Regions from separate parts of the Sphingobium salicis subsp. salicis genome, predicted to be linked through region 3. Evidence: riboswitches for the same ligand, from Rfam matches in the RefSeq annotation. Region 3 holds a riboswitch; each other region holds the start of a gene.
What was found. A riboswitch is a leader RNA that binds a small molecule or an ion and turns the genes downstream of it on or off. The one in region 3 is predicted to bind cobalamin.
Positions count from the first base shown of each region.

Region 1: it holds a riboswitch for cobalamin, as region 3 does, so the genes downstream of both, VHN57_RS16630 (TonB-dependent receptor plug domain-containing protein) here and VHN57_RS22365 (TonB-dependent receptor plug domain-containing protein) in region 3, are expected to answer to the same signal.
Region 2: it holds a riboswitch for cobalamin, as region 3 does, so the genes downstream of both, VHN57_RS00355 (TonB-dependent receptor plug domain-containing protein) here and VHN57_RS22365 (TonB-dependent receptor plug domain-containing protein) in region 3, are expected to answer to the same signal.

Region 1 covers NZ_JAYRCS010000001.1:3,464,847-3,472,589, reverse strand. Annotated here, with positions in the region: gene VHN57_RS16640 (copper resistance system multicopper oxidase) at 1-1,173, shown strand, start outside; gene VHN57_RS16635 (copper resistance protein B) at 1,170-2,030, shown strand; cobalamin riboswitch at 2,093-2,337, shown strand; gene VHN57_RS16630 (TonB-dependent receptor plug domain-containing protein) at 2,528-4,516, shown strand; gene VHN57_RS16625 (peptidase) at 4,519-6,018, shown strand; gene VHN57_RS16620 (HoxN/HupN/NixA family nickel/cobalt transporter) at 6,015-7,067, shown strand; gene VHN57_RS16615 (SDR family NAD(P)-dependent oxidoreductase) at 7,119-7,743, opposite strand, start outside.
Region 2 covers NZ_JAYRCS010000001.1:61,637-69,379, forward strand. Annotated here, with positions in the region: gene rnk (nucleoside diphosphate kinase regulator) at 1-293, shown strand, start outside; gene ispZ (septation protein IspZ) at 437-1,090, opposite strand; gene ftsY (signal recognition particle-docking protein FtsY) at 1,080-2,018, opposite strand; gene mtaB (tRNA (N(6)-L-threonylcarbamoyladenosine(37)-C(2))-methylthiotransferase MtaB) at 2,018-3,259, opposite strand; gene dapF (diaminopimelate epimerase) at 3,262-4,074, opposite strand; gene VHN57_RS00350 (threonine ammonia-lyase) at 4,115-5,107, opposite strand; cobalamin riboswitch at 5,247-5,488, shown strand; gene VHN57_RS00355 (TonB-dependent receptor plug domain-containing protein) at 5,660-7,516, shown strand; gene VHN57_RS00360 (FecCD family ABC transporter permease) at 7,503-7,743, shown strand, end outside.
Region 3 covers NZ_JAYRCS010000001.1:4,639,056-4,646,798, reverse strand. Annotated here, with positions in the region: gene cobT (nicotinate-nucleotide--dimethylbenzimidazole phosphoribosyltransferase) at 1-501, opposite strand, end outside; gene VHN57_RS22370 (DUF1636 domain-containing protein) at 498-905, opposite strand; gene VHN57_RS22365 (TonB-dependent receptor plug domain-containing protein) at 905-2,860, opposite strand; cobalamin riboswitch at 2,998-3,190, opposite strand; gene VHN57_RS22360 (ABC transporter substrate-binding protein) at 3,257-4,117, shown strand; gene VHN57_RS22355 (acyl-CoA thioesterase) at 4,130-4,528, opposite strand; gene VHN57_RS22350 (S9 family peptidase) at 4,528-6,600, opposite strand; gene VHN57_RS22345 (aminopeptidase P family protein) at 6,711-7,743, shown strand, end outside.

The sequences.
Region 1 (7,743 bases), 1.2 Mb from region 3:
CTGCAACGGCTCAAGCAGATGGGCGGTTATTATAACATGCAGCGCCAGACGCTGGCGGGGTTGCTGGCGGGGAAGGATCAGGGCCTCAAGGACCGGATCGACTGGGGCGCGATGCGCATGGACCCGACCGATATTTCCGACGTCACCGGCGCCACCTACAGTTATCTGGTGAACGGCATGGGCACAGCCGAAAACTGGACCGGCCTGTTCGCGCCGGGCGAGCGGGTCCGGCTGCGCATCATCAACGCGTCGGCAATGACCAATTTCAATATCCGCCTGCCCGGCCTGCCGATGACTATGGTCCAGTGCGACGGGCAGGATGTCCAGCCGGTCGAGACCGACGAGTTCCAGATCGGCATTGCCGAAACCTATGACGTGATCGTCCAGCCCGGCGAGGCGAAGCCCTATGCCCTGATTGCCGAGGCGATCGACCGGTCCGGCCTGGTCCGCGCCACGCTGGCGCCGCAGATCGGCATGGTCGCGCCGGTGCCCGATCGGCGCGCCCGGCCGCTGCTGGGCATGAAGGATATGGGCATGGACATGGGCGGCATGGATATGGGCCATGGCGGCGTGATCGACCTCAGCCAGCCGGCCAATGAAAGCATGTCCGGCCACAGCATGAAGATGCGCGACAAGTCGGTCGCGCCCAGCGTGAAAATGGGGCCGGGTGTCGCCACCCTGTCGCCGATGCCGGCCGATCGCACCGCCGACCGGCCGACGGGGCTGGAGCATGTCGACCATCGGGTGCTGACCTATGCCGATCTGCGGTCGCTGACGCCGAACACGGACCTGCGCACCCCGACCCGATCGCTCGACATCCACCTGACCGCGAACATGGAACGATATATGTGGTCGTTCGATGGGGTGAAGCTGTCGGAGGGGGCGGAGCCGATCGCCTTCCGTCATATGGAACGGGTGCGTGTGACGCTCATCAACGACACGATGATGCCCCATCCCATCCATCTGCACGGCCATTTCTTCGAACTGGTGACCGGCGAGGCGGCGCATAATCCGCGCAAGCATACGGTGAATGTGCTGCCGGGCGGCAAGGTCAGTTTCGACTTCACCGCCGATGCGCTGGGCGACTGGGCCTTCCACTGCCATATGCTGATGCACATGCATGCCGGGATGATGCGGGTCGTGACGGTGCGCCATGGGGAGGACGCGGCATGAAGCTGATCGCGCTCCTGCTGCTCGCCGCCGCTGCGCCGGTGCAGGCCCAGACCATGGACCATAGCCAGATGGACCATGGCGCGATGGGCCACAGTATGCCCACCACCGATGCTGCGATCCCACAGGGCACGGCCCCGCCGGTGCCGACCGATCATGCCGCCGACGCGCTCTATGACCCCGCTGCCATGGCCCGCGCCCGCGCGGCGATGATCGCGGAAGGGGGCGGCATGACCTATTCGCAATGGATGCTCGATCGGCTGGAACATCGCGCCGGCAAGGGCGCGGATGGCTATGCCTGGGAAGGCGAAGGCTGGATCGGCGGCGACATCAACCGCTTCGCGGTCAAGAGCGAAGGCGAGGGGACGGTCGGAGGATCGCTCGAACGGGCCGAACTGCAGGCGCTCTACAGCCGGGCGATCGACCCCTGGTTCAACCTGCAGGCGGGCGTGCGGCAGGATTTCGGCGAAGGGCCGGACCGCAGCTATGCGGTGATCGGCATCGATGGCCTGGCGCCCTACTGGTTCGAGGTCGGGGCCGAAGCCTTCCTGTCGACCAGGGGCGACGCCCATTTGCGGCTGGAGGCGAGCTATGACCAGCGCCTCACCCAGCGGCTGATCCTGCAGCCTGCCGCCGAGTTCAATCTGGCGGCGCAGGACGTGCCCGAACTGGGGATCGGCGCCGGCCCGTCCGATATCGAGCTGGGGCTGCGGCTGCGCTACGAAATTGCCCGCGAATTCGCCCCCTATGTCGGCGTGAACTGGGAACGCAAGCTGGGCGATACGGCGGATTATGCCCGTGCCGCCGGCGACAAGCCGTCGGCTACCAGCCTGGTGATCGGCCTGCGCGCCTGGTTCTGAGAGGCGCTTGCAGGCCGCCCGATATTCGATTATCGATCCCGCCGATCCCGCGCCGCACGGCATGGGATCATGATCGCGCCGGTGTCCCGAAAGGGGCTTAATAGGGAATGCGGTGCGGACGGGTGACCGTCCAAATCCGCAGCTGTCCCTGCAACTGTAAGCGGTGAGCGCGATGTACATGTGCGGACGGCAGAATGACCGATCCGCCAGCCACTGGGCCGGACGCTAAATCCTGCGAGGCCTGGGAAGGCCGTGCATCAAGCGATGACCCGTGAGCCAGGAGACCTGCCGGCGTCTGGTCGCTCTTGCCTTGGTCCAGGGGATGGCCGCGGCACGGTAACTTCCGTCTGAGCGACGAACGAGCGGCTGGGGCCGCTGCGACGACGCGCGTCGGTTGCCCTTGGGCGCCCGGCCGGCGCGTGTGTCGGACGTTCGCGCGCGTGCCGCTCGTGAAGGTTGCCCCCGCCCGTCGAACGCGGCGCCGGATGGGGGAATATATGAAGTCCAATATCGTTTCGCGGGCCGCTCTGGCCCTTTCGCTTGCCATCGCATCGCCGGCTTTCGCCGATGAAGGGGAAGGCGACAGCATCGTCGTCACCGGCACCAGCCTGGAAGAGACGCTGCCGCAGCAGCTGTCGCGCTATGGCCATGCCATCGAGATCGTCACCGACACGCAGATCCGCGATGCTGCCGCGATCGATACCGCCCGCGCGCTCGAAGCGGTGCCGGGCCTGTTCATCCGGTCGCAGTCCGGGCCGTTCAGCTATGTCGACATCGCGCTTCAGGGTTCGCGCACCAAGGATGTGCTGTGGACGATGGACGGCATTCGCCTGAACAACCGCCTCTATGGCGGCACGTCGCCCAATGACACCATGGCCGCCAGCATGATCGAGCGGATCGAGGTGCTGAAAGGCGGCGAAAGCCTGTTCTATGGCACCCAGGCGGCGGCCGGTGTCATCAATGTCGTCACCCGCGATTTCAGCGACGATCTGGGCGGCCAGGTCAATGCCAGCCTCGACAGCTTCGCCGGCACCAGCCTGGATGGCTATGTTCGCGGCGCGATCGGCCAGCATCGCTTCGTCGTCTGGGCCAATCGCAGCCAGTCGGACGGCTATCGCCCCTATGACGTGATGCAGCCCAGCGCGACCGATCGCGCGCGCGGCTATGATCTCTGGTCGGCGGGCATCAAATATCAATATGATATCGCGCCGGACCTGCGCCTCAACGCGCTCTACCAGCATACCAAGGCCGATCTCGACAATATCAGCGCGACCCGGACGAAGGAGAGCCGCAACGACCGCAACGAGGAAGTGGCCAGCCTGCGGCTCGACTATACCGGCGAGGATGGCGTGCAATTCTTCCTCAAAGGCTATTTCCACGACTGGAAGACTGCCTATGTCCAGATCCGCAATCCCGTGCCCGCCGGCCCGCCACAGGTCATCTACCCTGCCGGCACCTTCTGGGGCTATCAGGATTATGGTGGCAGCGCGGTGGTGCAGCTCAACATGCTGCGCGGCATCGACACGCTGATCGGCTATGATTTCCAGAGCTTCAACGGCCGCGACGACGTCCTGCTGATCGCGCCGACCGATGAACAGGTCCATGCCGGCATCTTCCAGCTGCGCACCAACGACGAATTGTCGAGCAAGGCGCGGATCGCGGCCGGCCTGCGCTACAACAAGGCGAAGGGATCGGAAAAGACGATCTGGAACGTCTCGGGTCGCTATGATGTCAGCGATGCGCTGTTCGTGGAGGCCAATGGCGGCACCTCCTTCGTGCTGCCCGACGCCTCGCAGCTTTATGGCAATGATCCCTGTTGCGAAGTCGGCAACCCGAACCTGAAGCCGGAGGAAAGCCTGAACCTCAACGCCGCGCTGGGCGGTGCGCTCGCCGGCGGGGCGATCCGCTGGAAGGCGACCTGGTTCAACCGGCGCATCACCGACCTGATCGACACCACCTATGATGATCCGGCCTTTCCGGAAGGCACCTATATCAACGTCAGCGACAAGGTGCGGGCCAGGGGCGCCGAACTGGAGCTGAACGCGAATTTGACCGGTGGCTGGGGCCTGTCGGCCAGCTACACCTGGTCGCGCGTCCGCAATCAGGGCAGTTCGGTGCAGCGCGATCGCAATCCGGAACAATATGGCCGCGCCGCGATCGTCTATGCGCCGGAAGCCAGCCGCTTCGGCGCCAATCTGTCGGCCAATTGGGTGGGCGATGTCTGGTCGACCGCATCGGGCTTTGGCCGGATGAACTATGGCAATTATGCTGTGGTCGATGCGGGCGCGCATCTGTGGCTGGATCAGGCGCGGCGCAACCGGTTCGGCATCAATGTCGAAAATCTGTTCGACCGCGATTACGCCTCCACCGGCTATCGCTCGGCGGTCAGCGATGCAGGAGTATTGGACGGCAGCAACAGCCGCTTCCTCTATTTCTACCGGGGCGTGCCGCGCACGCTGCGGGTCAGCTATGGCCTGAGCTTCTGACCATGATGCGGCCGGTCCTGCTGCTGCATCGCTGGCTGGGCATCCTCATCGGCGCCGTCATGACGCTGTGGTGCCTGTCCGGCTTCGTGATGCTCTATGTCGACTATCCGCGCCTGACACCGGCCGCGCAGCTTGGGGGGCTTACGCCCCTCAACCTGTCGGCTGAAAGGGCGGGGATATTGCCCGATGCCATGATGCTGTCCGTCGCGCGGATCGAGATGATGGCGGGGTGGCCCGTATTGCGGGTGACGCCCGCGCTCGATCCGACGCGCACCATTCCCCAGATGCGAGTATCCGCTGGCACCCATGACTGGGCGTCGGGGAAACCGGTCGAGCAGGTCGATCCGCAAAATATCCACAGGATCGCGACCGAGTTCGGCCAGAACAGCGCCATTGCCGGCCCGGTCGGGCAGGTCGCCCAGACGGAGATGGACCAGTGGACGGTCCAGACCTTCCGCCGCAATGCGCCGCTCTACCGCGTCGATTATGCCGATGCCGCCGGCACGCAGGCCTATGTCTCGGGCAGGAGCGGGGAAGTAGTGCAACTGACCACCCGCTTCCAGCGCTTCTGGGGCTGGCTCGGGGCGGTGCCGCATTGGCTCTATCCCACGATCCTGCGGCAGGATGGCGCGCTGTGGAGCCAGGTCGTCATCTGGACCTCGCTGATCGGCTGCTTCCTGACGATCACCGGCCTGTGGGTCGGCATCGCCCGGCTGCGCCGCCGCCGCGACGGCAGCATCGGATCGCCTTATCGCGGCCTGTGGTGGTGGCATCATATGGCCGGACTGTTCTTCGGCATCCTCACCTTGACCTGGGTGGCGAGCGGGCTGCTGTCGATGAACCCCTGGGGGCTGCTCGACAGCGAAGCGATGATGACGCAGCGCCAGCGGCTGAACGGCGACTTCGCCTGGGGCGACGTGCGCCGGGCGATCGCGGCGCTGCCCGCCCTGCCGACGGGTATCGTCCGGCTGGAGGTGGTGCCTGTTGCCGGTGCCATCCATCTGGTGGCGATCGATCGGGCGGGCAAGGCGCGGCGGTTCGACGCTGCTGGCCGTTTTGCCGCTTTGTCCGAAGCGGGGCTGCGCGCGGCGCTCCAGGATGGACCGCCGATCGGCTCGATCGTCCTGCTGGGCCAGGAGGATGCCTATTATTATGGTCACAAGGCCAGCGTCGCCCTGCCGGTGTGGCGCGTCATCCTGGCCGATGACCAGGCGACACGCCTTTATGTCGATCCGGCATCGGGCCGCCTGATCCGCGCCTTCGACCGCAATGGCCGGGCCTTCCGCTGGCTGCAGGACGGGCTGCACCGGCTCGACTTCCCGCTGCTGCGCACCCGTCCCTGGTGGGATCTGATCGTCCTGCCGCTGCTCGCCATGGTCACGCTCGTTTGCGGGACGGGGACATGGATGGGCCTTTCCAAGCTGCGGCGCGATCTGCGCCGCGTCCGCAATCGCCGTCGGCGCGCCCGCGCCCTACGGCCCCTGATCGGAGAAACCGCATGACTGCCACCCCTTTGCAGGCGTCGCTTCGGCGACGCAGCGTGCCGCTGATCGCGGCGCTCGTCCTCGCCAATCTGGCTGTCTGGGGCTGGGCCTTCGCCCTGTTCGGCGACCGGCCGGTGATGATGGGCACGGCCCTGCTCGCCTGGGGCCTGGGCCTGCGCCATGCGGTCGATGCCGATCATATCGCCGCGATCGACAATGTGACGCGCAAGCTGATGCAGGATGGGCAGCGGCCGCTGACCGTTGGCCTGTGGTTCGCGATCGGGCATAGCGCGATCGTGCTGATCGCCGCGCTGGGCCTCGCCTATGCGGTCAGTGCGCTCGCCGGGCTGGAGCGGTTCCGCGCCGCCGGCGGCGTGGTGGCGACGCTGATTTCCGCCACCTTCCTGTTTGCCATCGCGATCATGAATCTGGTGATCCTGCGCCAGGTCTGGGCGACCTTCCGCCGGGTGCAGGCGGGCGGCAGCTATGTCGAGGCGGATCTCGACATGCTGACCGGCGGGCGCGGGCCGTTGTCGCGCCTGTTCCGCCCGGTCTTCCGCCTCATTTCCCGTCCGTGGCAGATGGCGCCGCTCGGCTTCCTCTTTGGCCTGGGCTTCGATACAGCGACCGAAGTGGCGATATTGGGCCTGTCCGCCGCGCAGGCGAGCGACGGCTTTGCGCTCGGCCCGGTGCTGGTGCTGCCCCTGCTGTTCGCGGCGGGCATGGCGCTGGTCGATACGGTCGACGGCATGCTGATGATGGGCGCCTATCAATGGGCGTTCGTGAAGCCGCTGCGCAAGCTCTACTATAATATCGTCATCACCGCCCTGTCGGCGGCGGTGGCGATCGGCATCGGCACGATCGAGACGCTGGCGCTGCTCGGCGACAAGCTGGGGCTCTCCGGCGGCATCTGGGATGTTGCCGCCACGCTGGGCGAGCATTTCAATGATCTGGGCTTTGCGATCATCGGCCTGTTCATCGCCTGCTGGATCGCCAGCGCGCTCTTCTATCGCTGGAAGGGCTATGACGCGATCGAACTGGCGCCGGTGGGTGAGGCGCGCGCTTAGCCTGAACCGTTCGGGCTGAGCTTCGGTTTCGCCCAGCCCGAACGGCAGTCTTTACCCCTCGCGCGCGACCTGGAAGCCGGCGAAGGACTGGCTCACCGGCATCAGTTCCAGCGTGTTGATGTTGAGATGCGCGGGCTGGTTCGCGACCCAGAGCAGGGTGGCGGCGATGTCGTCCGCGGTCATCGGATTGGCATTGCCATAGAGGGTGTCGGACGCCTGCTGGCTGCCGGTGCGGACCAGCGTGAATTCGGTCTCCACCATGCCCGGCTCGATCGAGGTCACGCGCACCCCGGTGCCGTGCAGGTCCGACCGCAGGCCGAGCGAGAATTGGCGCACGAACGCCTTGGTGCCGCCATAGACATTGCCGCCGGTGTAGGGATAGGTCGCCGCCACCGAACTCAGATTGATGATCCCGCCCTTGCGCGCGACGAGGCCCGGCAACAGCTTGTGGGTGACGGTGACGAGGCCGGTGATATTGGTCTCGATCATCTGCTGCCACTGGGCGAGGTCGGCCGACTGGGCTGGCGCGGTGCCGAGCGCCAGGCCGGCATTGTTGACCAGCATGTCGATCGCACGGAAAGCTTCGGGCAGGCTGGCCAGCGCTGCATCGATTGCGGCCTCGTCGCGCATGTCGAACACCAGCGGGCAGAAGGCGTCGCCGATTTCGGCGGCCAGC
Region 2 (7,743 bases), 4.6 Mb from region 3:
GCCAGTTGTTGCTGGAGGAGGTCGGCCGGGCGCAACTGTGCAGCCGGGCGGCGCTACCGGCCGATGTCGCGGCGATGGGATCGACCATCCTCTATCGCGATGGCGCGCGCGGGACGCCGCGTCGGGTGGAGCTGGTCTATCCCAGCCATGCCGATGTGGCGCTGGGCCGGATATCGATCCTGACGCCGGTCGGCGCCGCGCTGATCGGGATGCGGGCGGGCAACGCGATATTGTGGCCGGACCGCGACGGCCATCTGCGCGACATCATGGTGGACGAGGTGGTTCAGGCCTAGGGCCAGTCCTGCCCCACATCCGTCATCCTGACGGAAGGCTCTCCTGAGCTTGTCGAAGGATCAGGATCCATTCGGCACTACGCCCGAGAGCGAGCGTAGAATGGATCCCGGATCAAGTCCGGGATGACGGCAGTTTTTAGGGGTCAGCCCTGCGGCGGGGTGGTTTCCCCCACCTCGTCGCTGTCGAGGCCATCGTCCAGGGTCAGGCCGTGGCGCAGCAGCATCGGGATATTGGCGCCGGCGAACACGACCGAGACGATGGTGACGCCCCAGACCTTGACCGCGAGCCAGGTGTCGAAGCTCATCGACCGGCGCATGAGTTCGTTGGCGACCGCCATGGCGACGAAGAAGAGGGCCCAGTTGCGCGACAGCTTGCGCCAGCCTTCCTCGGTCAGGCCGTCATAGGCGGCCTGGAGCAGATATTTGAGCAGCGGCTTGCCGCGCAGCAGCCCGGCGAACAGCATCAGCGCGAAGAAGGCGTAGATGATGGTCGGCTTCAGCTGGATGAAGCGCTGGTCGTGGAAATAGATGGTCAGGCCGCCGAAGAAGAGGATCAGCAGCGCCGAGAGCCACAGCATCGGCGAGACCCGGCCGAGCTTCACCTTGGAGATGATCACGGCGATGACGATCGCGGCCATGAAGGCGGCGGTGCCAAAGCTCATGGCGGTGATCGGATTGCCCGCACCCCAGAACCAGCCCGCGCCCTTGTAGCTCAGGAAAAAGACCAGCAGCGGCCCGAAATCGAGCGCGAGGCTGAGGCTGCCGCCATGGGCGGGCTTCTTGGCGTCAACGGGCATAGGCCGTCCCCGCGATCGCGCGTGCCATGTCGCCGGCATCGAAGGGGCGCAGATCCTCGATCTTTTCGCCGACGCCGATGGCGTGGATCGGCAGGCGATATTTCTCCGCCGCCGCTACCAGCACGCCGCCGCGCGCGGTGCCGTCCAGCTTGGTCATGACCAGGCCCGTGACCTGTGCAGTTTCCTTGAAGACTTCGATCTGGTTCAACGCATTCTGTCCCGTGGTGGCATCGAGGACCAGGACAACGTCGTGCGGGGCGGCCGGGTTCAATCGGCCGAGCACGCGGCGCACCTTGGCCAGTTCGTCCATCAGTTCGGTCTTGTTCTGCAGGCGGCCGGCGGTGTCGACGATCAGCACGTCGATGCCGGTGGCCGTGGCCTGCTTGACCGCGTCGAACACGATGCCTGCCGCGTCGCCGCCTTCCTTGCCCGCGACGATGGGCACGCCGAGGCGTTCTGCCCAGACCTTGAGCTGGCCGATCGCGGCCGCGCGGAAGGTATCGCCCGCCGCCAGCATCACGCCATAATCCTGTTCCAGGAAATTATTGGCGAGCTTGGCGATGGTGGTGGTCTTGCCCGATCCGTTGACGCCGATCACCAGGATCACCTGCGGCCGCGGAAAGGCTTCGATCTCGAGCGGGCGGGCGACCGGGGCCAGCACCTTCTCGATCTCCTCCGCGATGATCTCGCGCAGATATTCCTCGGTCAGTTCCTTGTTGTAGCGCCCCTCGGCCAGGCGATCGCGAACCCGGCCGGCCATGGCCGGGCCGAGATCGGACATGATCAGGGCTTCCTCGATCTCGTCGAGGGTCTGGTCGTCGAGCGCGGCCTTGGTGAAAAGGCCGGTCAGATTCTCGCCGAGCTTGTCGGATGTGCGCTTGAGGCCGCCGAAGAGGCGGTCGCGCCAGCTGGTGCCGGTGTCAGTCATTATTGCGCCTCTTGCGCGATCAGCGCGCCATTCTCAAGGCCGCTGATGCGGGCCGCGACGATCGTGGAGGGGGGCTGGGGCGTGGTGAAGCGCACCGGCGCGAAATTTTCCGCATGGCCCGACAGGCCGTTGCGTTCGACCAGCACCGACTGGCGGGTGCCGACCAGGCGAGCGAGCCAGGCGTCGCGCTGCGCCGTGCAGGCGTCGCGCAGCAGCGCGGCGCGGGCCTTGATGGTGGCGCGATCGAGCTGGGGCATGCGCGCGGCGGGCGTGCCGGTGCGCGGCGAATAGGGGAAGATATGGCCATGGACGATGTCGCAATCGGCGACCAGCGCCAGACTGTTGGCGAACATGGCATCATCCTCGGTCGGGAAGCCGGCGATGATGTCGGCGCCGATGCTGATGTCCGGGCGGGCGGCCTTCACCCGCTCGACGATGCGCACGGCATCGGCGCGGGCATGGCGGCGCTTCATGCGCTTGAGGATCATGTCGTCGCCGGCCTGTAGCGAGAGATGCAGATGCGGCATCATGCGCGGCTCATGGGCGATGAGGTCGAACAGCCGCTCGTCAATCTCGACACTGTCGATCGAGGAAAGGCGCAGCCGGGGCAGGTCCGGGACATGACGCAGCAGTCGTTCGACAAGCTGGCCGAGCGAGGGGCTGCCCGGCAGGTCGGGGCCATAGCTGGTGACGTCGACGCCGGTCAGCACGATCTCGCTATAGCCCGCATCGACCAGTTGCTTCGCCTTGTCGATCACCGCGCCGGCGGGGACGGAGCGGCTGTTCCCCCGGCCATAGGGGATGATGCAGAAGGTGCAGCGGTGATCGCAGCCATTCTGCACCTCCAGAAAGGCGCGGGCATGTTCGGCAAAGGCGCTGGCCATGTGCGGCGCGGTGTCGCGCACGGCCATGATGTCGGAGACGTTGACCTTATCCGCCACCGGGGCGAAGGCGGCGGCCTCCAGCTTCTCCCGGTTGCCGATCACGCCGTCCACTTCCGCCATGGCGGCGAAGGTCTGGGGCTCGGTCTGGGCAGCGCAGCCGGTGACGAGGATGCGGGCTTCGGGGCGGTCTCGCCGGGCGCGGCGGATCGCCTGCCGGGTCTGGCGCACGGCCTCGGCCGTCACGGCGCAGCTGTTGACGACGATCAGGTCGTCCTGTGCGCCGGCCATTTCGCGGATCGCTTCGCTTTCCGCGATGTTGAGCCGGCAGCCCAGGGTGATGATGTCGGGACCGGCCACGGTCAGAAGCGGTCCCAGTCCGCCTCGCCGTCGAACACATGGGTGGCGGGGCCGGTCATGCGGATCGTGCCGCCCGGTGCCCAGTCGATCTCCAGGTCGCCGCCCGGCAGGCTGACCGTCACCGGGCCGGCCATCAGCTTGCGGCGGATCGCCGCGACGGCGGTGGCGCAGGCGCCGGTGCCGCAGGCGCGGGTGAGGCCGGCGCCGCGTTCCCAGACGATCAGGCGCAGGTGCTGCGGGCCGACGATCTGCGCGAAATTGACGTTCACGCGGGCGGGGAAAAGCGGGTCATGCTCGATCAGCGGGCCGAGCCGTTCGAAATCGACCGCGTCCAGATCCTCGACGAAGAAGATCACATGCGGGTTGCCGACATTGACGGCGGCCGGGGCGGGCAGGTCTTCCCAGCTGGCCGACATCGTCAGCGTGTCCATCGGATAGCCAAGCGGGATCGCGTCCCAGTCGAAGCGGGGCGCGCCCATGTCGACGCTGGCGCCGCCGTCCACGCCCTTGGCGTCGAGCAGCCCGGCCCTGGTCCGGATCAGCACGTCCTTGCCGACGAACAGCGGCACGCAGCGGGTGGCATTGCCGCAGGCTTCCACTTCCGACCCGTCGGAATTGAAGATCAGCATCGACACGTCGGCCTGGTCGCCGGTCTCGGCATCGCCGATGACGATCAACTGGTCGCAGCCGATGCCGGCATGGCGATCGGCAATGGCGCGGGCGCGCGCCTCCGTCATCGCGACCGGCGCTTGGCGCGCGTCGATCACGACGAAATCATTGCCCAGACCATGCATCTTGGAAAAGCGGCTCATCATGGCGCCGCATTTAGTGCGGGACGGGGCAAAAGACCAGCGGTCAGGCGTCTTGGCTGCCGATGATCGCGGCATAGGCCGCCGGATCGACATTGGCGCCGGAGATGACGAGGGCGGTGGCGCCGTCGGTGGGCGGGGCGAGGCCGGTCAGCATGGCCGCGAGGGCGACCGCGCCACCCGGTTCGACCACCAGCTTGAGCGTGGTGAAGGCGAAGCGCATCGCGTCGCGCACCTGATCGTCGCTGACGACCAGGCCGCCGGCCAGCAGGGCATGGTTGATCGGGAAGGTCAGCGCGCCGGGGCTGGGCGCCAGCAGCGCGTCGCAGATGCTGCGCGCGTCGGGCGAGACGCTTTCGCGCGTGCCGCTGGCGAGCGAGCGGGCGGTATCATCGAAACCGGCGGGTTCGACCGCATAGACGCTGATGTCCGGGCGGGCGGCCTTGACCGCCGTGGCCGTGCCCGCGACCAGGCCGCCACCACCGCAGCAGACGAGAATCTGCGTGAGGTCGGCGCCGGCGGCCTGCGCTTGCTCCAATATCTCCAGGCCGATCGTGCCCTGGCCGGCGATGATGAAGGGATCGTCGAAGGAGGGAACCAGCGTCGCGCCGCGTTCGGTGGCAAGGGCGGTGGCGATTTCCTCGCGGCTCTGGGTGAAGCGGTCATAGGGGACGACCTCGGCGCCCAGCGCGCGGGTGTTGGCGGTCTTGATCGCCGGCGCATCGGCCGGCATCACGATCGTGGCGGGAATGCTGAGCAGGCGCGCGGCAAAGGCGACGCCCTGGGCATGATTGCCCGAGGACCAGGCGACGACGCCCGCCGCGCGTTCCGCAGCGTTCAGTCGGGCGAGGCGGTTATAGGCGCCGCGGAACTTGAACGATCCGCTATGCTGGGCCCCCTCGAACTTCACCAGCACACGCCGGCCGCAGAGATCGTTCAGCGCGGCATTCTCGATCAGCGGGGTGCGGACCGCCGCCGGCGCGATCAGCCGCGCGGCATCGGCGACGTCGGCGGCAGTGATGGCAAGCGAATCGGACATGTCGGCTCCTTCGGTAAGAGGCCCCTGCATAGCCGCCCGCCGGCGCCGCGCAACGATCCGCCGGGGCGATCCTGGCCCGCTTGGCAGGGCTTGTGCTTTGGCTTATGGGGGCCGCGCGCCGGGGCGGTCAAAAGCCCCGGACGCGCATGATCGCGCCGGTGCCCGCAAGGGCTGAAAACGGGAATGCGGTGCGGGGGGCGAAGCCCTTCCAAATCCGCGGCTGTCCCTGCAACTGTAAGCGGTGAGCGCGATACGCAGGGTTCCCAAGCTCTTCAAAAGGGGAGAGCCGGAACCGGCCACTGGACCGACAGGTCCGGGAAGGCTGGCGCATCGTTGCCCTGACCCGCGAGCCAGGAGACCTGCCGGCGTCTGGTCGCTCTTGCCCTGGCCCAGGGGATGGCCATGGCGCGGTGTTTCCGTCGAGCGACGCCCATGGCGGCCGGGGCCGCATCGGTGCGTGGGGCGGGGCGCTGGCGTCTTCCCGATCCTCACGCAGCGACCGCTTGTGCGGACGCCCCGGTTCCAAATCGACGGACGCCGGGGGACGATAAAATGAAGACGTTGGGGATTTCGCTGATCGCGCTGCTGGCCGCTACGCCGGCACTGGCCCAGGATCTGGCACAGGATGACGATATCGTCGTCACCGCTTCGGGCATTGCGCAGCCGCGCGACGAGGTCGGCCAGGCGATCACGGTGATCGATGCCGACACGATCAGAACGCGCCAGGCGGTCGATGTCGTCGAACTGCTCGCCACCACGCCGGGCGTCCGTTTCAGCCGCAACGGCTCCACCGGCGGCGTGACCGGCGTGTCGCTGCGCGGGGCGGAGACGACCCAGACGCTGGTGCTGATCGACGGGGTCAAGGTCAACGACCCGAGCGGCATCGGCGACGGCTATGATTTCGGCCATTTGCTGACCGGCAATATCCGCCGGATCGAAGTGCTGCGCGGCTCCAACTCGGTGGTCTATGGCAGCCAGGCGATCGGCGGCGTGGTCAATGTGATGACCGGCGCGCCGAGCGAGGGTTTCGAGGTCAATGCCTCGGCCGATTATGGCTATAGCGACACGCTGAACGCCAAGGCCGATGTGTCGGGCACGCGCGGCGCGGTGTCGGGCGGGCTGGGCGTCGCCTATTTCAACACCGACGGCATTTCCTCGGTCGGCCGGTCGTTCGGCGGCGTGGAGAAGGATGGCTATGAGAATATCGCCACCAACGCCAAGCTGAAGATCGCCTTTTCCGACACGCTCAGCCTCGACCTGCGCGGCTATTATATCCATGCCGATCTCGACTATGACAGCTTCTTCGGCGCGCCGGCCGACAGCAGCGACGTCAGCAAGCTCGACCAATATGTCGGCTATGCCGGGATCAACCTGGCGCTGCTCGACGGCAAGCTGACCAACCGCGCTGCCGTCACCTGGATGCGCAACGATCGCGACTATTATTTCGTGCGCGGCACTGACCCGGACTATGGCTATTCGGGCACCAATCTGCGGTTCGAATATGAGGGCGTCTATGCCCCGGTGGATCAGGCCAAGCTGATCTTCGGCTATGAGCATGAGCGGCCGGACTATGAGTATTTCGGCTTTGGCGACATAGCGAGCGCGAAGGCGAACATCGACAGCGTCTATGCGCTGGCGGTGGTGAAGCCGCTTGCCGGCCTCGCCGTCACTGGTGGGCTGCGCCATGACGATCATAGCCAGTTCGGCGGCGCGACCACCTTTGGTGCCAACGCCAATTACACGCCGAACGCCGGCGCCACCAATATCCGCCTCTCCTATGGTGAGGGGTTCAAGGCGCCGTCCCTCTATCAGCTCTACGACACCTATAGCGGCAACAGCGCGCTGCGGCCGGAACGGTCGAAAAGCTATGATATCGGCTTCGACCAGAGCCTGGACGGGGACAAGGCGGTGCTGTCGCTGACCGCCTTCCGGCGCGATACCCGCAACCAGATCAATTATGATTATGCGACCTACACCTATGGCAATCTGGACCGGACCCGCGCCAAGGGCGTGGAAGCGACGCTGACGCTGAAGCCGGTCGAGGCGCTGACGGTGGCGGCATCTTACAGCTATGTCGATGCGCGCGACCGGTCGGGCGGGGCCACCGACGGCAATCGCCTGCCGCGCCGCGCCGCCAATGCGGTCAGCCTGTCGGCCGACTATCTCTGGTCCTTCGGCCTGTCGACCGGCGCGACGCTGACCATGGTCGGCGACAGCTATGACGACACGGCGAACACCCGCCGGCTCGACGGCTATGGGCTGGCCGGGCTGCGCGCGACCTTCCCCGTGGGCGACCATCTGGAAGTCTATGGCCGGATCGACAATCTGTTCGATGCGGATTACGCCACCGCCTATGGCTATGGCACCTATGGCCGGTCGGCCTATGGCGGCGTGCGTGTCCGCTTCTAAGGGGCGGCGGCATCCTCTGTTGCTGCCGGGGCTGATCGCCCTGCTGCTGGTCGCGGGCATCGCGTCGGTCGCGCTGGGATCGGTGACGATCGCGCCGGCGCGCATCCTGTCCGTGCTGGCGGGCGGCGGCGACATGGTGGCGCGGGCGATCGTCATCGACCTGCGCCTGCCGCGCATGGCGATCGGCCTGCTGGTCGGCGCCATGCTGGGCCTGTCGGGTGCGGCAT
Region 3 (7,743 bases):
CGAATTACCGATCCCCATCTCGCCCACGACCAGCAGGTCCAGATCCTCTTCGGCCGCCGCCGCGCCGATCGACAGCGCGGTCAGGCACTCCTCGTCGGTCATGGCGGGCGCGACGGTGAAGTCCGCCGTTGGCCGGTCCAGATCGATCGATCGCACCGCCAGTTCCAGCCCGGCGACACCGGCCAGGGCATTGATCGCCGCGCCGCCGGCGGCGAAATTGGCGACCATCTGCGCGGTCACGGCGGCGGGATAGGCGCTGACGCCGTGGACGGTGAAGCCATGATTGCCGGCAAAGATCGCGGCACGCGCCCGCTTCAGGCGCGGCACCGCGCGCCCCTGCCAGCTTGCCATGAAGATCGCGACATCCTCCAGCCGGCCGAGCGCCCCCAATGGCTTGGTCAGTTCGGCCTGCCGCGCGCGTGCTGCCGCGCTCGCCAGTTCCTCGGCCGGCGGCAGGTTGGCCAGGGCATTTTCGAAATCGGTGATCGAGGCGAAGCTCATTCGACGACAAATCCTTCCGGCGGGGTACGGGTGATGAAATGGCCCTTCACGCCTTCGGGCCATTCGCGAAAGGCGACGCGGCCATGCTCGCTGGCGGCATAGGCAATGGCGTAATCGAGGATCGCGCGTGCCGCATCGGCATCCGGGGTGAACCGCCCCATGACATAGCCGACCTTGCCCGGCGCGCGCAGATGGACGGTGCAATGATCCTGGCAGGCGAACAGGCAGGGCATGTCCTGCACCGCGACGGTGGCATAGCGCGGGTCGGAGGCCTGCACGCTGCGCAGCGCCTCCGCCAGCCGTGCCCCGCCACGCACGCCCTCCTCATCCTCCCGCGCTTCGGCCGAATGACGGCAGGTATTGCAGGCGACGATGGCGGGGCCGGGTTCGACGGGACGCAGCATCAGAAGCGCCCCCGGAAGCCGGCATAGATGCTGCGGCCGAGCGTGCCATAGCGATAGGCCGTCATGTAGTTCTCGTCGAAGAGATTCTCGACGCGGGCGAACAGGCGCAACGCCGGGGTGAACGCATATTCGGCGCGCAGGTCGACCAGTGTATAATCGTCCAGCCGGGTGGTGTTGGCCGCATTGTCATAGCTGTGGCCGGACCAGCGCACCGCCGCGCCGGTGGTGAGGCCGAAGGGCCAGGCATAGCTGATCGAACCATTGGCGCTGTTCCGCGGCCGACGCGGCAGCCAATTGCCTTCGTTCGCGGTGCCGTCCGAACGATCCTCCGCCACGGTCCAGCTATAATTGCCGTCGATCGTCAGCCCCTTGACCGGCTCGACCGCTGCCTGCGCCTCTATGCCATGCGCCTTGGCGCGCGCGACATTGAGATAATAGCCATAACGGCGGGTGGTGGTGCCGGGCGTGAAGCAGAGCGGATCGGTCGAACTGGAGGAACAGCTATTATAGATGATCTGGTCGGTCGTGGTCCGATCAAACCAGGTCGCACCCAGTCGCAGTTTCTCGCCAAAGAAACGCTGCTCCGCGCCCGCTTCCCAGCCATGGGCGCGTTCGGGATCGAGCGCCTGATTCCCATATTCGGAAAAGAGCTGATAGAGGGTCGGCGCCTTGAACCCCTCGCCATAGCTGGCGCGCAGCACCGTCCCGGTCGGCAGCGCCCAGACGCCACCAGCGGAAAAAAGGGTCCGACCGCCATAGCGGTTATGATCGTCATAGCGCAGCCCGCCGGTCAGGGTCAGGCCCGTAATCGGCTGGGCATTGAGCTGGCCATAGACGCTGGTGATCTCCGCCTTGCCGCGGGCCGGATCGGGAATCGGCACCGAAAGCGACGCCGAAGGTGACACGCTGCGGAAGCGGCTATTCTCATTCTCCACCCCGAACAGCGCGGTCCAGCCATCGGCGATCGCGAAGCTGCCCTGATATTCCAGCCGCTGGTTGCGCCCCGCCGCGTCGAACGTCTGCTTGCGCTGGTTGCGCGGATCATAATTGTCGCGATCGGTGTCGGTATAGCCATAGCCGAAACGGTTGCGGAAGCGGCCGTCGAGCAGTGCGACGTTAAGGCCGGCATAGCCGACAAATTCGCGATTGGTGCCATAGGCGGGGCTTTCCGCGCTGGTCGCGTCGAAATCGACATGGCCATCGGAATAATAGCCGCGCAGGTCCGCGCTGATCCCGTCCGCCAGCGCAACCTCGACCCGGCCGGTGACGCTGCGGTTGGTATAGCCGTCCTTCTCCTTGCCGCCAAAGGCCGGGCTGATCGCGGAAATACCCTCGGTGGTGAAACTCTGGCCGCCGATCCGCCAGCTGACCGGGCCGGTCTTGCCGCCCAGCGCCGCGCGGGCACTGACGGTGTCGCGCGATCCCGCCTCGACATCGAAACTCCCCTCCAGCGCCTTTTCGGGCATGGCGGTGACGACATTGACGACGCCGCCGATCGCCTGGCTGCCCCACAGGGTCGACTGGGGGCCGCGCAGCACTTCGATCCGCGAGGCATCGCCGACCAGCAGATTGGCGAAATTATAGCCGCCGCCGGCCGACGAGGGATCATTGAGCTTCACCCCGTCGATCACCACCACGGTCTGGTCGGATTCCGCGCCGCGGATGCGCAGCGACGTCGCCGTGCCATAGCCGCCATTGCGCGAGATGCTGACGCCGGGCGTGCGCAGCAGCAATTCGGTGACGCCCAGATCCTGGGCCCGGTCGATCGCTGCCTTGTCGAGCACGGTGACGGAGGCCGGCACCTGATCCACCGGCGTGGCGAGGCGGGTCGCGGTGACGAGGATAGAGGATGCCCCGGCATCGGCCGCGGCATCGGGCGGCGGCGCCTGCTGCGCCTCTTCGGCGAAAGCGGTGGTGGAGAGAAGGAAAGTACAGAAAGTCAGATACTTGAACACATAAGCCCCCGGACGAGGGACCGCATCCCAGGGACGATATCGGTGCCCGGCCGGGCGCGACATGGTCCCCGCACCTATGCGGTCCACCTGTCGCCACGCGGGTTCACCCCCGTCCGCTCGGCACACCCTGTCCGCGCGAAGGACGACCGCGATGGGCAGGTCTCCTGGCTCGCGGGTCATCGCTGATTCATGCCGCCTTCTCAGAACCTTGCGGTCCCAATGGCATGTGGCACAAAAGCTCGCCGCTCACAGTTGCAGGGGCAGCCGGGGTCTTGAACCCCATTCCCTTTTCATCCCCGCTGCCGGGGAACCTGTCGCAGTCCGGGCGATAGGCGAGCCCGACTGGAGCGTCAATCTTCCTTGCCTGGCGGAGCGCGCGGGCTAAGGGAGATGGCCATGCGGATTTTTGCGCCCATCGGCCCCGGCAAGGGGATGATCGCCCTGATGATCGCCCTGGTCGGTGGCGCCACATTATGGGCGGCTACCGCGCGCCAGCCTGCCAGTGCCAGCAAACGTCCGCAACGGATCGTGTCGCTCAACCTGTGCGCCGACCAATTGCTGGTCGCGCTGGCCGATCGCGACCAGATTGCCGGCCTGACCCATAATGCCGGCGATCGGCAGATGTCGGCGGTGGCGGCCGTAACGAAGGGCCTGCCCATCCTCGACGGATCGGCCGAGCAGATTTTGGCGACCAATCCAGACTTGGTGATCGGCATGCCGGCACGGCGCAATCCGGCGATCGCGATCCTCAAGGCCCAGCATTATCCCGCCGTCGATCTCAAGAGCGCGGACAGCTATGCCGATATCATCGCGTCGATCCGCACCGTGGCGCAGGCGACTGGCCATGCCGACCGCGGCGAAGCGATGATCGCGCGGATGGACCGGGAGCTTGCCGCCCTGCCCCGCGCGCCGAAGCCCAAAGTCGCGGCCTATTATCAGCGGCGCGGCTACATGACCGGCACCGGCACGCTGGTCGACGGCCTGATGACGCGGGCGGGCCTGCGCAACCTGGCCGCCGACTTGGGCAAGCCGGCGATCGCGCAGGTCAGCCTGGAGGAGATGGTCGCGGCACGGCCAGACTATCTGATCGTCGAGAGCGCCACCGACCGCGTCACCGACCAGGGCACCGAAATGCTCCATCATCCCGTGCTACGCGACATAGCGCGCATCAGCCTGCCCCAGGCCTGGACCGTGTGCGGCGGACCGGCCTATGTACAGGCGGCACGCGCCCTCTCCCAGGCCGTCAGCGCCCGCTGAAGCTGGGCCGGCTCAGCCCTCGATGAAGTTGGCGGCTACCTCGGCCGGCACCCGCATCAGCCGGCCGCTTTCCTTGTCGATCATCGCCCAGGTGGATTTGGCAGACACCTTCACCTTGCCGTCCGGTCCGGTGAACTCGATCAGCCGGTCGAACCGCGCGCCGCGCGGTCCTTCCGGAATCCAGGTGCGGCCCGACACGACATCGCCCTCGGTCACGTTGCCGCGATAATCGACCTCATGCCGGGTCACGACCCAGATATAGGCATCGACATGGGCCGGGTCGGCATCGGTCATCCAATGTTCGACCGACAATTGCTCCATCCACTGCACCCACACCGCATTGTTCACATGGCCCAGCACATCGATATCCTCGGGCCGCGCGGTGAATTGCTTGGTGAAGCTCGACGCCATCAGCCTTCCACTCCCAGCTGCCACAGGATGAACGCAAATTCCTCGGCGGTCTCGTGCAGGCTCTCGAACCGCCCGGACTTGCCACCATGTCCCGCGCCCATATTGGTCTTGAGCAGCAGGATATTGCTGTCGGTCTTGGTGGCGCGCAGCTTCGCCACCCACTTCGCCGGCTCCCAATAGGTGACGCGCGGGTCGTTGAGGCCAGCGGTCACCATCAGCGGCGGATAATGTTGCGCGCGGACATGGGTGTAGGGATCATAGGACTGGATGGTGCGGAATGCGGCCTCATCCTCGATCGGATTGCCCCATTCGGGCCATTCGCCCGGCGTCAGTGGCAGCGTCTCATCCAGCATGGTGTTGAGCACATCGACGAACGGCACATGCGCCACCACCGCGCCCCACAGGTCGGGATCGGAGTTGATGACCGCGCCCATCAGCTCGCCGCCGGCCGATCCGCCCGAAATGCTGATCCTGCCCTTGGCCGAATAGCCAAGATCGATCAGCCCCTTCGCGACATCGACGAAATCGGTGAAGGTGTTGGTGCGCTTGTCGAGCTTGCCGTCCAGATACCATTGCTGGCCCATATCGTCGCCGCCGCGAATATGGGCGATGGCAAAGGCAAAGCCGCGATCCAGCAGCGACAGGCGGCTGGTCGAAAAGCCCGGCTCCATCGCCAGACCGTAGGCGCCATAGCCATAAAGGTGCAGCGGCGCGCTGCCATCGCGGGGGAAGTCGGCGGGATAGACGATCGACACCGGAATCTGCGTGCCGTCGCGCGCCGGGATCATCAGCCTCTCGGTGGCGTAGCGGCTGGCGTCATAGCCCGAGGGAATTTCCTGGACCTTGAGTATCTCCAACTCACCCGTTGCCAGATGATAATCATAGATGGTGTCGGGCGTGACCATCGATTCATAGCCGATGCGCAGCTTCGTCACCTCATATTCGGGATTGTCGTCGAGACTCGCCGAATAGCTGGCTTCCGGGAACGGAATGCGCTTTGCCGCATGGGTCGCATAATCGCGCAGCTCGATCTGGTCGAGCCCGTCCTGCCGTCCTTCAGTGACGTAGAAGGTCTTGAACAGGGTGAAGTCGGTCAGGTAGAAATGGGCGTCGGCGCCGATCACTTCGTCCCACTGGTCGGGCGCGTCGAGCGATGCCTTCACCAGCCGGAAATTGGGATGGGTGTCGTTGGTCTTGATGTAGAGCGTGCCCTCATGCTCATCGACATCATATTCGCGGCCGGCCTTGCGCGCGGAGACGAGCAGCGGCGTCGCGGTCGGATTGTCGGCCGGGATCAGCCAGGCTTCGCTGGTGACATGGTCGCCGGTCGCGATGACGATCCATTTTTCCGATGAGGTGAGGCCGATCGAGACGCGGAAGCCCTCATCATCCTCATGGAACAGCTCGACGTCGCTCGCCACATCCTGGCCCAGCCAGTGCAGCCGCGCATTGTCGGTCCGCCAATTTTCATTGGCCAGGCCATAGAGCAGCCCCTTTGAATCGCTGGTCCACACCAGCGACGACAATGTGTCGGGAATGACTTCGGGCAGGATTTCACCCGAAAACAGATCCTTGATCCGCGCCTCGAACCGTTCGGAGCCATTGGTGTCGATGGCATAGGCCAGATAGCGGCCGTCCGGGCTGACCGACATGGCGCCGAGACGAAAATAGTCATGGCCCTGCGCCAGCGCCGGTTCGTCCAGGATCAGCTGGTCGTCACCGCCTGCTGCGGGCTTGCGATACCATTTGCGATATTGCGCCCCGGTCTCGAAGGCGCGCCAGTAGATATAGTCGCCATCCTTCTGCGGAACCGACTGGTCATCTTCCTTGATGCGCCCCTTCATCTCGTGGAACAGCGTGTCGAGCAGGGGCTTGTGCGGCGCCATCGCGCCCTCGAACCAGGCGTTTTCGGCCTCCAGATAGGCCAGCACATCCTTGTCCTTGACGTCGGGATAGCCGGGGTCGCGCAGCCATGCGTAAGGATCGTCCACCGTGATGCCATGATGCGCGAAACTGTGCGGGCGGCGTTCGGCGATCGGCGGGGACAGGGGCGGCTGCATTTGATCGGTCATTAACTATCCATGGTCCAGACGGGGGCTGCGCTGGAATAAGCGCGCCGGCCCCTCTATGTTGTCGGCATTATGGCCAACGCAAGAGGCCGGAATGATCCAAGGGAAGTTCGATGTCCAGTTATGAAGATCGCCTGAAGGCCCTGCGCGCCCAGCTGGTACGCCAGAAGCTCGATGGTTTCGTGGTCCCCCTGACCGACGAGCATATGAGCGAATATGTCGGCGCCTATGCCCAGCGGCTCGCCTGGCTGACCGGTTTTCAGGGTTCGGCCGGCAGCGCCGTGGTCCTGCCGGAGGAGGCCGCGATCTTCGTCGACGGCCGCTACACGCTGCAGGTGCGCGAGCAGGTGGATGGCGCCCATTGGCAATATGAAAGCGTGCCGCAGACCTCGATCGCCGCCTGGTTGAAGGACCATGCGATCGAGGGCGCGCACATCGGCTATGATTCCTGGCTGCACACCCGCGCCTGGGTGAAGCAGGCCACCGAAGCGCTGGCCCAGAAGGGTGCCGAGCTGGTCGCGGTCGACACCAACCCCGTCGATGCCGTCTGGCCCGATCGCCCGGCGCCCAGCGACGCCAAGCTGGTGGTCCATGAGGATCGCTATGCCGGCAAGAATGCGGCCGAGAAGCGCGCCGACATCGCCGACTGGCTGGTGTCGAAGAAGGCGGATGCTGCCGTCCTCTCCGCGCTCGATTCGATCGCCTGGGCCTTCAACATCCGCGGCAAGGATGTCGAACGTACCCCGGTCGCGCTCGCCTATGCCATCGTCCATGCAGATGCGACCGCCGACCTCTATGTCGCGCCGGAGAAGATGGACGAGGCGGTTGCCAAGCATCTGGGCAATGCGGTGCGCATCCATGACCGCGCCGCCTTTGCCGATGCGCTCGCCGACCTCAAGGGCAAGACCGTCGTCGCCGACCCCGAGCGCGCCGTTGCCGCCATCTTCGAGGCGCTCGACGCCGGCGGCGCCCAGATACTCAGCCTGCGCGACCCCGCCGTGCTGCCCAAGGCAATCAAGAACGACACCGAAATTGCCGGCCACAAGGCGGCGCAGGCGCGCGATGGCGCGGCCCTGAGCCGCTTCCTCCACTGGATCGCGGTGGAAGCGCCCAAGGGCGGCCTGACCGAACTTTCCGCCTCGGACC